2 linked regions of the Peribacillus simplex NBRC 15720 = DSM 1321 genome follow. The protein of the gene in region 1 interacts with the protein of each later gene in a pairwise test. Links are inferred from orthologs where the notes say so. Each region holds a gene or a part of one and is shown in the gene's direction. Other genes may lie near its edges.

The links.
Region 2: the proteins of yhbY (region 1) and rho interact in binary tests that used the Escherichia coli proteins (3 or more experiments, as listed by UniProt). The link is inferred for Peribacillus simplex NBRC 15720 = DSM 1321 from one-to-one orthologs.

Annotation. Positions count from the first base shown.
Region 1 is NZ_CP017704.1:4,397,618-4,403,926, forward strand. Bases 1,186-4,161 are described here. They hold yhbY (ribosome assembly RNA-binding protein YhbY), read left to right. Parts: upstream 1,186-2,516; coding sequence 2,517-2,807; downstream 2,808-4,161. Other genes in these bases: yqeH (ribosome biogenesis GTPase YqeH), read left to right, coding at 1,186-1,660; aroE (shikimate dehydrogenase), read left to right, coding at 1,681-2,523; BS1321_RS21205 (nicotinate-nucleotide adenylyltransferase), read left to right, coding at 2,819-3,388; yqeK (bis(5'-nucleosyl)-tetraphosphatase (symmetrical) YqeK), read left to right, coding at 3,378-3,950; rsfS (ribosome silencing factor), read left to right, coding at 3,950-4,161. In the rest of the region: BS1321_RS21185 (YqeG family HAD IIIA-type phosphatase), read left to right, coding at 33-554; more of yqeH, read left to right, coding at 551-1,185; more of rsfS, read left to right, coding at 4,162-4,306; BS1321_RS21220 (class I SAM-dependent DNA methyltransferase), read left to right, coding at 4,303-5,046; late competence protein ComER, read right to left, coding at 5,151-5,948; BS1321_RS21230 (helix-hairpin-helix domain-containing protein), read left to right, coding at 6,092-6,309.
Region 2 is NZ_CP017704.1:2,752,126-2,758,457, forward strand. Bases 3,334-6,332 are described here. They hold rho (transcription termination factor Rho), read left to right. Parts: upstream 3,334-4,187; coding sequence 4,188-5,477; downstream 5,478-6,332. Other genes in these bases: glpX (class II fructose-bisphosphatase), read left to right, coding at 3,334-3,869; rpmE (50S ribosomal protein L31), read left to right, coding at 5,628-5,828; BS1321_RS13180 (thymidine kinase), read left to right, coding at 5,967-6,332. Outside these bases: BS1321_RS13150 (class II fructose-bisphosphate aldolase), read left to right, coding at 1-496; fsa (fructose-6-phosphate aldolase), read left to right, coding at 665-1,315; BS1321_RS13160 (UDP-N-acetylglucosamine 1-carboxyvinyltransferase), read left to right, coding at 1,524-2,807; more of glpX, read left to right, coding at 2,907-3,333. UniProt on the Escherichia coli protein: Facilitates transcription termination by a mechanism that involves Rho binding to the nascent RNA, activation of Rho's RNA-dependent ATPase activity, and release of the mRNA from the DNA template.

The DNA of each region.
Region 1 (6,309 bases):
GTAAATTTTAATGAAAATATAGAGGTGCCAATATGCTTAAATTATTTTTGCCGAGTGAACATGTTAAAAGCATTTTTAATATAGATCCTCAAGAATTGAAAAAAAGAGGTATTAAGGGAGTCATTACCGATTTGGATAATACTCTCGTTGAATGGGACAGGCCAACTGCCACTCCCGATTTAATCAAATGGTTCGACAATATGCGGGATCATGGGATTTTAGTGACGATTGTGTCCAATAATAATGAAAATCGGGTTCGGGCTTTTTCCGATCCGCTTCACATTCCATTTATCTTCCAGGCCAGAAAACCGATGGCAAGAGCTTTTCATAAAGCCCGTAAGACAATGGGATTGAAATTAGAAGAAACGGTGGTAATCGGCGATCAGTTATTGACGGATGTATTGGGAGGGAACCGAGGCGGGTTTCATACGATCTTAGTGGTCCCTGTGGCACAAACCGACGAATTCAGAACAAGGATCAATCGTTATTTTGAAAGAAAGATCATGGCGTTTTTTAAACGAAAAGGAATGATAGAATGGGAGGATCACAATTGAACAATCATCAAGAATTAGTGTGCATCGGCTGCGGTGTCAAGGTCCAGACTGAAGATCCGAAGGAGTTGGGTTTTGCCCCTAAATCGGCACTGGAGAAAGAGAGCATCGTTTGTCAGCGCTGCTTTAAATTGAAACATTATAACGAAGTTCAGGATGTATCCTTAACAGACGATGACTTCTTGAAAATCTTGAATAAAGTAGGCGAAACCGACTCTTTAATCGTCAAAATCGTCGATATTTTTGATTTCAATGGAAGCTGGCTGCCTGGCCTGCATCGATTTGTAGGAAGAAATGATGTTCTTCTGATCGGAAATAAGGTTGATTTATTGCCTAAATCCGTAAAACCGAACAAGTTGATCAATTGGATGAAGCAATCGTCCAAGGAATTGGGTCTTAACCCGATTGATGTCCTGCTTGTCAGTGCGGAAAAGGGAAAGCACATCCTTGAAGCTGCTGATGCGATTGAGCGGTATCGAAAAGGTAAAGATGTCTATGTGGTGGGCTGTACGAATGTAGGGAAATCGACTTTCATCAACCGTCTTATAAAAGAAGTGAGCGGTGAAGGTGATATCATCACTACTTCCCACTTCCCTGGTACTACCTTGGATATGATCGAAATTCCTTTGGATGATGGACAGGCATTGATCGATACACCAGGAATCATTAATCATCATCAAATGGCTCACTATGTGGACAAACGGGACTTTAAGGTGATTATGCCGAAAAAGGAAATCAAGCCGAGAGTGTACCAACTGAATGAAGGGCAGACGCTATTTTTCGGAGGGTTGGCCCGATTGGACTATGTCTCAGGCGGAAGGCGTTCACTGACTTGCTATCTTTCTAATGAATTGAATATTCACCGTACGAAACTGGAAAATGCCGATGAATTATATAAAAACCATGCCGGGGAATTACTGACGCCCCCACGGCCTGAACAAATCGAGGAGTTTCCGAAGCTGATTCCACATGAATTTTCCTTGAAAGATGGTAAAATGGATATTGTGTTTTCTGGTCTTGGCTGGGTGACGGTCAATGAGCCAGGAGCGAAAATCGTTGCACATGTTCCAAAGGGCGTCAATGTGATCGTTCGCAAATCATTAATCTAAATATAGGGGTCGTCTAGTCTATGAAAAAGATATATGGGGTAATGGGAGATCCAATTGCACATTCGATGTCACCGGACATTCATAATGATGCATTTGAAAAAGAAAATATAGAAGCGGTTTATCATCATTTTCATGTGACACCAGAGCGTTTGAACGATGCCGTGAAAGGCATGAAAGCCCTTGGTATAGAAGGGTTTAACATCACGATTCCTCATAAGACTTCAATCATCCCTTTCCTTGATGAAGTGGATGAACTTGCCCTTGCAATCGGGGCTGTAAATACGGTTGTTAACAAAAATGGTCGGTTTATAGGGTATAATACAGACGGAAAAGGATTTTTCAAATCTTTATGCGATGAAATATCAAGTGACATTAAGGCTAAAAAAACGTTAGTGATCGGAGCGGGCGGTGCTGCGCGTGCGATTTATTTTACCCTCGTAAAAGAAGGGGTAAAGCAAGTTGATATTGCAAACCGGACAAAGGAAAGAGCGGCCCAGCTTGTTTCTGATTGCCCATATGATAAAGTATCGAAGGCACTCTCGATTATCGAAGCGGAAGAAAGCTTATCACAATATGATTTAATCATCCAAACGACTTCTTCTGGAATGAGTCCGGAATTGGATCATTCACCGTTAAAGGTCGACCAGCTTAAAACCGGTGCAATTGTCAGTGATATCATCTATAACCCTCTGCAAACCAAGCTACTGCGTGAAGCTGGGGAAAAAGGGGCGGAAACGCAAAATGGTCTGGGTATGTTCATCAACCAGGCCGCGCTCGCATTTGAGATATGGACAGGCATTATGCCGGATACAGCAAGAATGACAGATATTGTCTTGAACAAACTAGGAGGTAACACATGTTAACAGGAAAACAGAAAAGATTTTTACGATCAAAGGCCCATCACCTCAATCCAATTTTTCAAGTTGGTAAAGGCGGCGTCAATGATAATCTCATCAAGCAAATTGGTGAGGCGCTTGAAGTACGTGAATTAATCAAGGTCAGCATCTTACAAAACTGTGAAGAGGACCGCAATGATGTGGGATTTTCTTTATCAAAAGGTGCACGGGCGGAATTGGTTCAGATTATCGGCAACACAATTGTGCTGTATAAAGAATCAAAAGAAAACAAACAACTTAAATTACCTTAAGGAACCTATCTATGAAAAAAATTGGAATTCTTGGCGGTACATTCAATCCTCCGCATATCGGGCATTTAATTATAGCGAATGAAGTGCTGGATGCCCTTGAGCTAGATGAAATCAGGTTCATGCCAAATCACGTTCCTCCACATAAGGAAAAGTCGGAGGAAGTAACCGATATGGACAGGCTTGCCATGTTGGAAAACGCGATAGCCGGAAACCCATCTTTTTATATTGAGGGTATTGAAATAGAAAGAAAAGGCACATCTTATACGTATGACACAATAAAATTGCTGAAAGAACTTGAGCCAACCAATGAGTACTATTTCATAATTGGCGCAGATATGATTGAGTACTTACCGAATTGGCACCGTATCGACGAGCTGGTGCATATGGTCAATTTCGTAGGGGTGAAGCGCCCTGGATATAATGAAAATACCGTATACCCAATCACGATGGTGAAAGTCCCCCAGATGTTCATTTCGTCTTCCATGATACGAAGGAAGTTAAGAACGGGGAAAACCGTGAAATATTTAATAGCAGATCCAGTGGTGAAGTATATTAAAGGGAATGGTTTATATGAATCGTGAGAAAGCATTGGCGCTGGTCAAAGAACAAATCACCGAACGCAGGTACATTCATACCTTGGGTGTGGTCGAGTCAGCGATTGAACTTGCTGAACGGTATGGTGCCGACGTCAAAAAAGCGGAACTGGCAGCCATTTTCCATGATTATGCAAAATTTCGCCCAAAAGAGGAAATGGAGCAAATTATAATCGCTGAAAAAATGAACCCGGCGTTACTTGAATACAATATGGAGCTGTGGCACGCTCCTGTCGGGGCTTATCTGGTGAAAAAGGAAGCTGGCATTCAGGACGCTGAAGTCTTGGATGCGATTGCCTATCACACGTCTGGCAGGGTTGGCATGAGCCTTTTGGATAAAGTCGTATACCTTGCTGACTATATTGAGCCGGGACGTTCTTTTCCCGGTGTCGACGAAGTCAGGCAGACAGCAAAGATAAATTTGGATCATGCTGTCATCCAGGCTTTAAGGAATACAGTTGTTTTTTTAATGAAAAGAAATCAGGCAATTTATCCTGACACATTTAAGACATATAATGATTTGATCATGAATTTGAAGGAGAAGATGTAATGACTGAACGTGAACTTCTTGTAATTGCAGCAAAAGCGGCAGATGATAAAAGAGCGGAGGATATCGTGGCATTGAACATGCAAGGTATTTCCCTTGTAGCGGATTATTTTTTGATTTGCCACGGTAATTCTGAAAAACAAGTACAAGCAATAGCTCGTGAAATGAAGAGCAAAGCTGATGAATCAGGAATCAATATAAAACGTCTTGAAGGTTTTGACGAGGCGAAATGGGTTCTTGTGGATCTTGGCGATGTAGTGGCCCACATATTCCATAAAGATGAAAGAAACTACTATAACCTCGAACGTTTATGGGGAGATGCACCTTTTGAAGATCTAGAGAGTGAACTGACTTCATGACCTACGAACGCTTTGCCTATGTATACGATGAATTGATGAAGGACGCACCTTATGAAAAATGGCTGATGATCCTTACGGCGAAGCTGGAACAGTATGGAATTGGTGGAAGGAAAGTCCTGGATTTAGCGTGTGGAACCGGGGAAATGACCGTTGAATTGGCGCAACACGGATTTGAAGTCACTGGCGTGGATTTATCTGATGAAATGCTTCTTGTTGCTAATGAAAAAGCGGTTAAGCTTGGATTATCGATTCCGCTTTTCCAGCAGAATATGGCAGAACTCGAGGGACTTGGCCAATTTGATTGTGTCACGATTTTTTGTGATTCGCTGAACTACCTTCGCGATGAGGAGGATATAGTCAAGACGTTCAGCCGGGTTCATGAGCATTTGAAGGATGGCGGATTATTCTTGTTTGATATCCATTCCATTTATAAAATGGAAGAAATTTTTCGTGATAATACGTTTGCTGTCAATGGAGAAGAAGTATCCTATATATGGGACTGCTTCCCTGGTGAAGAACCTTACAGTGTGGAACATGATTTAAGTTTTTTCGTAAGGGACGATGAAAGCGGTCTGTATGACCGTTTTGATGAGTTGCATTATCAACGGACCTATCCGGTGGAACAATATAAAAAGTGGTTGGAGCAAGCAGGTTTTACGGTTTCAGAAATTATGGCGGATCTCGAAGAAGCACCGCTTGCAACAGAAACCGAAAGAATCTTGTTTGTGGCCAGTAAATAATGAAGAGGTCAAAACGATCTCCGTCGTACATCACACGTACGAGTGGAGGTCTGACCTCTTCTTTTTTTTATTTTAAGAAGGAAATGAGATATAGATTACGAATACTAATAAGGATGGCCGAACTGCTTTTCTACTTCGTATAGATCCTCTGCAAACTTTTCATGTGTCGCTTGAAAAAGATGATGGAACATTTCCCCGGTTTCAGCTTCTAAAACCTTGATCCCCTCACCCGTTATTCCACCTTTTACACAAACCTTTTCCTGCAAGGTCGGCAATGTATAAACTCCTTTACCAAGCAGTTCCCCTAAGCCAACCAGCATGTTTTCAGTCAAAGTCGTAGCAGTTTCTTTATCGATCTTCGTCGTTTGACAAGCCGCTTCAATAAAAGCTTGCGCTAAATAGCTGAAGAAGGCAGGACCGCAGCTGACGATATCGGAAGCTACCCGGGTGATATCATTTTCAATTATGACCGGTGCCGATATGGCGGAGGCCAAATCATATAAAGCTGACATTTTCTCCTTACTGCAGCTCTTGCTGAAGCTCAGTAACGATACCCCTGAACCCACACGGTTCGTTATGCTCGGTATAAAACGGGCACAGGGGGCATTCACTGCCGATTCAAGCAGGGAGACTGAAACTGGGCTTGTGATGGAAATAACCAGCTGATCCCTTTTTATATGATGTTTGATGCCTTGTAATAGGCTGTTAATTTGTAATGGTTTTACACAAAGAAAGATAAAGTCCGCTTGTTGGACGATTTCGGCTGCGCTTTCCGCAACCTTGATACCAGGGTGTTTCTCTTTCAGCACCAATGCTTTGGAAAGCGTGCGATTTGTAATGATTAGATCTGCCGGATTCAATATTTTTGCCTCCAGCCATGCCTCGATTAAAATGGTACCCATATTTCCGGTTCCAATAACACCGATTTTCTTCAATTCCGATCAACTCCTCTCACTTAAAGCGATTGATTCTCCTAAAAACACTATGTATTTTTAATCTGTCCTATGACAATGTATTGTGCGAAATCCAACAAGGAGGCAAAGAAATGGAAGGGATTTTAAAAAGGAAAATGACGATGATTACCGTTGCCGTGGCATTTGTGGCAACGGGCATTTACTTTTTTTTGCAACAAGGGGATAATCCGGCTGATACGGAAGATATATTTTCCATTGCTGCAAAAGAAGCTGAAATCGAACAAAGTGAAAATCAAACGGATACCGAGCCTGTGATTATTAAAGTAGACGTTAAAGGAGCGGTCAAGTC
Region 2 (6,332 bases), 1.6 Mb from region 1 along the record:
GAAGGTTGTCGAATTCGCTCACGCACGGAATGTTTCGGTTGAAGCGGAAGTGGGCACGGTTGGCGGACAAGAAGATGATGTAATCGCTGATGGAGTCGTATATGCAGACCCTCAAGAATGTGAACAGTTAGTTAAAGAAACGAATGTCGACTGTTTTGCTCCAGCTTTGGGATCCGTTCACGGACCATACAAAGGTGAACCTGACCTAGGCTATAAAGAAATGGAAGAAGTACGGGATTTAACGAACAAACCTCTTGTTCTTCATGGCGGTACAGGCATCCCTACAAAAGATATCCAAAAAGCGATTTCTCTTGGAACATCAAAAATCAATGTGAATACGGAAAATCAAATTGTGTTCACAAAAGCGGTTCGTGAAATTCTGAATAACGATTCTGAAGTGTACGATCCTCGTAAATACATGGTTCCTGGCCGTGAAGCTATTAAAGAAACTGTCATCGGCAAAATACGTGAATTCGGTTCAAACGGCAAAGCATAATTTCAAACGTATTAAATGTAAGATGATAAAGGTAATATTCCCATTGGGGGGGTCCCCCCTAATGGTTTCTTTTAGATGCAGGGCTGAATCCGGGCTCTATTTTTCGAACAATTAGAATTCAGAGACATATAGAGAAATAAAAAATCGATTACATACGGAGGATATTTTATGAAATTCTTTATAGATACAGCAAACATGGAAGAAATCAAACAAGCCCACGAACTTGGCGTTTTAGCAGGTGTTACGACTAACCCGTCCCTTGTTGCAAGAGAAAAGGGAGTTTCTTTCCATGACCGGCTAAAAGAAATCACAAGTCTTGTTAAGGAATCCGTTTCTGCTGAAGTCATTGCGCTTGATTTTGAAGGAATGATGGCTGAAGCCAAGGAACTTGTTGCGATTGCACCTAATATCACGATTAAAGTGCCAATGACTCCGGACGGCTTGAAGGCTGTTTCAGCACTTACAAAACAAGGTGTCAAAACAAATGTCACGCTTATTTTCAGTGCCAACCAAGCATTATTGGCAGCTAGGGCAGGAGCAACTTATGTATCGCCATTTTTAGGACGCTTGGATGACATCGGCCAAAATGGTCTGGATTTAATTTCGGATATTGCTGACATATTTGCGATCCATGATATCAACGCTGAGATCATTGCAGCTTCCATCCGCCATCCGATGCATATTACAGAAGCGGCTCTTAAAGGGGCACATATTGCAACGATCCCTTATAAAGTTTTAATCCAATTATTCCACCACCCATTAACGGATAAAGGGATTGAAGCTTTCTTGAACGATTGGAATTCACGCACTGAAGCATAATGCCTTGCCGCTAAGTCGCTATAGATTGCACCTTTTTAATAAAATTAACATAAATTAGAAATTTTTATCTTTTTTTTACATGAATTTTCTACTTTTGTGTAAACTAAAGAACTAGATAGTAAATGTTGTCGGATTATGCAATTTCCTTGTGGTAAAATATTACTTTTTAAAGTAGCTTCTAAGTGCTTAGCGTGGAAGGGAGTTTATTATGGAAAAACTTAAAATTGCCGGTGGCTACCCTCTAAAGGGAAGCATTCGTGTCAGCGGAGCAAAAAATAGTGCGGTTGCCCTTATTCCAGCAACAATTTTAGCGGACTCTCCCGTAACGATTGAAGGCCTGCCTGATATCTCGGATGTACAGATGCTGAAAGAGTTAATGGAGGAAATTGGCGGTGAGGTATCCTTTGATGAAGGAGAAATGACAGTCAACCCTAGCAGGATGATTTCAATGCCTCTTCCTAATGGAAGGGTCAAGAAGTTACGTGCCTCTTATTATTTAATGGGGGCAATGCTTGGTAAATTCAAAAAGGCAGTGATCGGCTTGCCTGGAGGCTGCCATTTAGGACCCCGTCCGATAGATCAGCATATTAAGGGCTTCGAAGCACTAGGCGCACAAGTGACGAATGAACAAGGAGCCATTTACCTTAGGGCGGACGAGCTACGGGGAGCCCGCATCTATTTGGATGTCGTTAGTGTAGGGGCAACGATCAACATCATGCTTGCCGCCGTTTTGGCCAAAGGCCGCACTGTGATTGAAAACGCTGCGAAAGAACCGGAAATCATCGATGTTGCCACATTGTTGACCAATATGGGAGCGAAAATAAAGGGTGCTGGAACGGATATCATTCGTATTGATGGTGTGGAAAGTTTGCATGGGTGCAAGCATACGATCATACCGGATCGGATTGAAGCCGGTACTTTCATGATTTTAGCCGCTGCTGTCGGTGAAGGAATTCTGATCGATAATGTCATTCCCCAGCATTTGGAGTCATTGACTGCCAAATTAAGGGAAATGGGGATTAATATTGAAGCGGGTGATGACCAGATATTTGTCTCACCGGGAGAAAACTATAAATCCGTTGATATCAAGACGTTGGTTTACCCTGGATTCCCAACGGATCTTCAGCAACCTTTCACTTCCCTTTTAACAAAAGCAAGCGGTTCTAGTATGGTGACCGATACGATATACGGGGCACGATTTAAGCATATTGATGAACTGCGACGCATGAATGCGAAGATCAAAGTCGAGGGCAGAGCAGGCATTGTCGATGGTCCTGTCCAACTTCATGGGGCAAAAGTGAAGGCAAGCGATTTACGTGCCGGAGCAGCTCTGGTAATTGCCGGTTTAATGGCTGAAGGGATTACAGAAGTGACCGGGCTTGAACATATAGATCGCGGATATAGCCATCTTGTTGAAAAACTTTCAGGTTTGGGAGCGACGATTTGGCGTGAAGAAATGACCCAAGAAGAAGTGGAGCAGCTTAAAAGCTGATCCCTTTTCTTGTTACCTCATTGTGTTACTATATATGATATAATGTGTTATACTAATATATAAATAAATCATGCTAGTGTACATGAGGGGGAACCGGAAATGGAAAGAAGTTTATCGATGGAGCTTGTCCGCGTAACAGAGGCGGCGGCACTGAATTCAGCTCGTTGGATGGGAAGAGGAAAGAAAGACGAAGCAGATGATGCAGCAACAACTGCAATGCGGGATGTTTTCAATACTATTCCCATGCAAGGAACGGTTGTAATCGGTGAAGGGGAAATGGATGAAGCGCCAATGCTTTATATTGGCGAAAAACTTGGTACAGGTCTTGGGCCACTAGTGGATGTTGCGGTTGATCCTTTAGAAGGTACGAACATCGTTGCATCTGGCGGCTGGAATGCATTGGCTGTATTGGCGATAGCCGATAAGGGGAACTTGCTTCATGCCCCGGATATGTATATGGATAAAATAGCCGTTGGACCCGAGGCTGTTGGTCAGATTGATATCAATGCTTCCGTATTGGACAACCTGAAAGCGGTAGCCAAGGCAAAAAATAAAGATATCCAAGACGTGGTTGCTACTGTATTGAACCGCGATCGTCATTCGAAGATCATTCATGAACTTCGTGAGGCAGGGGCACGTATCAAGTTGATCAACGATGGAGACGTAGCAGGAGCCATAAATACGGCTTTCGATCTTACTGGTGTTGATATCTTATTCGGATCTGGCGGAGCTCCAGAGGGAGTTATTGCAGCCGTTGCTTTGAAATGCCTTGGAGGGGAAATTCAAGGTAAGCTGGTTCCTCATAGTGATGAAGAAGTGGAACGCTGTGGGAAAATGGGCCTTGATTTAGGAAAAGTCCTCAGAATGGAAGATCTTGTTCGCGGAGATGACGCAATTTTTGCTGCAACAGGTGTGACTGATGGAGAACTTTTACGCGGTGTACAATTTAAAGGGCATTACGGCGAAACACAATCCGTAGTCATGCGTGCTAAATCTGGAACCGTTCGATTCATCGATGGGCGTCACAGTCTTAAAATTAAACCGAATGGTTTGATCGACTGATAGCGTTTTTTAGAAAAATCACTTTTAAAAAGCGAGCGGTTTCATCGCTCGCTTTCTCTTTTAAAAAATTTAAGTTGAATAATTAAAATAAAAAAAGTAAAATAAAGCTTGGTCTACTATTAATAATTTAAAATCTGCCCTTTCACTCCAAACTTCAAGAAGCCTTCAAATAATTTTCTTCTTTACATGTAAAAATGTATCATCCTTTCTAAGAAAACTCTGGTCGGGTACATGGATTGCGGTTTTTCTTCCATCTAACAAACCATTTCTTTTTCAGTATGGGTGAAAACGTTTAATTAATAAAAGTGTGGTGTCATAATGAATTTAACTATTTCTAATTTAGAAAACATGAAACTAAAGGATCTCTATGAGCACGCGCGTGAATATAAAGTTTCCTATTACAGCAAACTTTCAAAAAAGGAACTTATTTTCGCTATCCTGAAAGCGCAAGCTGAGCAGGATGGTCTCCTATTCATGGAGGGCGTTTTAGAGATCATCCCTTCAGAGGGCTTTGGTTTCCTGCGTCCAATTAATTATTCTCCAAGCTCGGAGGATATTTATATTTCTGCTTCACAGATCCGCAGATTCGATTTACGAAATGGAGATAAAGTGTCCGGTAAGGTAAGGCCTCCAAAAGAAAACGAGCGCTATTATGGATTGCTGCATGTTGAAGCAGTCAATGGCGATAATCCGGAATCAGCTAAAGAGCGTGTCCACTTTCCAGGTTTAACACCGCTGTATCCAAACAGGCAAATTAAACTGGAAACGACACCGAAGAATATATCAACCAGGATTATGGATGTTCTGGCTCCGGTCGGTTTTGGACAGCGTGGTCTGATCGTTGCACCGCCAAAAGCCGGTAAAACGATGCTCATCAAAGAAATTGCCAATGCGATAACCACAAACCATCCCGAATCGGAATTGATTGTGCTGTTGATCGATGAACGCCCGGAAGAAGTGACAGACATTGAACGTTCCGTTGCAGGAGACGTGGTAAGTTCAACTTTTGATGAAGTGCCGGAAAACCATATCAAGGTGGCTGAGTTGGTGTTAGAACGAGCCATGCGCCTTGTGGAACATAAACGGGATGTTATCATTTTAATGGACAGCATCACTCGACTTGCCCGTGCTTACAACCTTGTCATTCCGCCAAGCGGGCGTACACTATCAGGGGGTATTGACCCTGCTGCATTCCACCGTCCAAAACGCTTTTTCGGCGCTGCGAGGAATATCGAGGAAGGCGGCAGCTTGACGATCCTTGCTACAGCATTGGTAGATACGGGTTCAAGAATGGACGATGTCATTTATGAAGAATTTAAAGGTACGGGCAATATGGAGCTGCATTTAGATCGTGCCCTTGCCGAAAGACGCATCTTCCCGGCCATCGATATTCGTCGCTCAGGCACTCGTAAAGAAGAATTGTTAATTCCGAAAGATCGCCTGGATAAACTATGGGCGATTAGGAAAACGATGTCAGATTCACCTGATTTCTCGGAGAAATTCCTTCGCCGTCTTAAACAGACAAAAGGTAATGAAGAATTTTTCAGTAAGCTGGATGAAGAGATGTCAGAAATGAAAAAGGGTCCAGCGAGCGTAAAACGTTCTTAAACCCTGTAAGAAACAAACAGTTGCACAACTAGTTTTAAGTTGTTATAATGAGTTCATGTGTTTTTACAATAAATGTGAGGGTGTTTTTCCCCTCAACTTGAAGTATATAACTCTGTTTCGAATGATTCAGGGCATAAGGAGCTGAAAAGAATGAAAACTGGAATTCATCCAAATTATAAGCTTTCAAAAGTAATTTGCTCTTGCGGAAACACTTTTGAAACTGGTTCAGTTAAAGAAGAGATCAAAGTTGAGACTTGTTCAGAGTGCCATCCATTCTATACTGGTCGTCAAAAATTCGCTGAAGCTGGCGGACGTGTTGATCGTTTCAACAAAAAATACGGTATTAAATAAGCCGGACTTTTTAAAAAACAGGCAAGTATTTCTCTTGCCTGTTTTTTCTTTTTCATAAACAAGTAAGAATTTATATAAAGCCGGGTCGACTTCAATTATGACCAAGGGATCGACAGGTGGAAGGGAGTAGCTGTTTCCATGTATGTAATGAAACAAACAGGCTGGATCGAGCTTATTTGCGGAAGCATGTTTTCGGGTAAATCTGAGGAATTGATTAAACGAGTCAGCCGTGCTCAATTTGCTAAAGAGCAAATAGCTGTATTTAAACCAGCTATTGATAATCGCTATGCGGAAGAGGCTGTCGTATCACACAATGGCTCTTCTGTGATGGCAAAACCGATTTCCCATTCAACGGATATTTTTAAGTATTTGGACAAGCCCCTGGATATTATTGCAATAGATGAAGTGCAATTTTTTGATCATGAAATTATCGGGGTTGCCCAGCATCTTGCGGACAGCGGTTATCGAGTGATTATGGCTGGACTCGATCAAGATTTCAGAGGT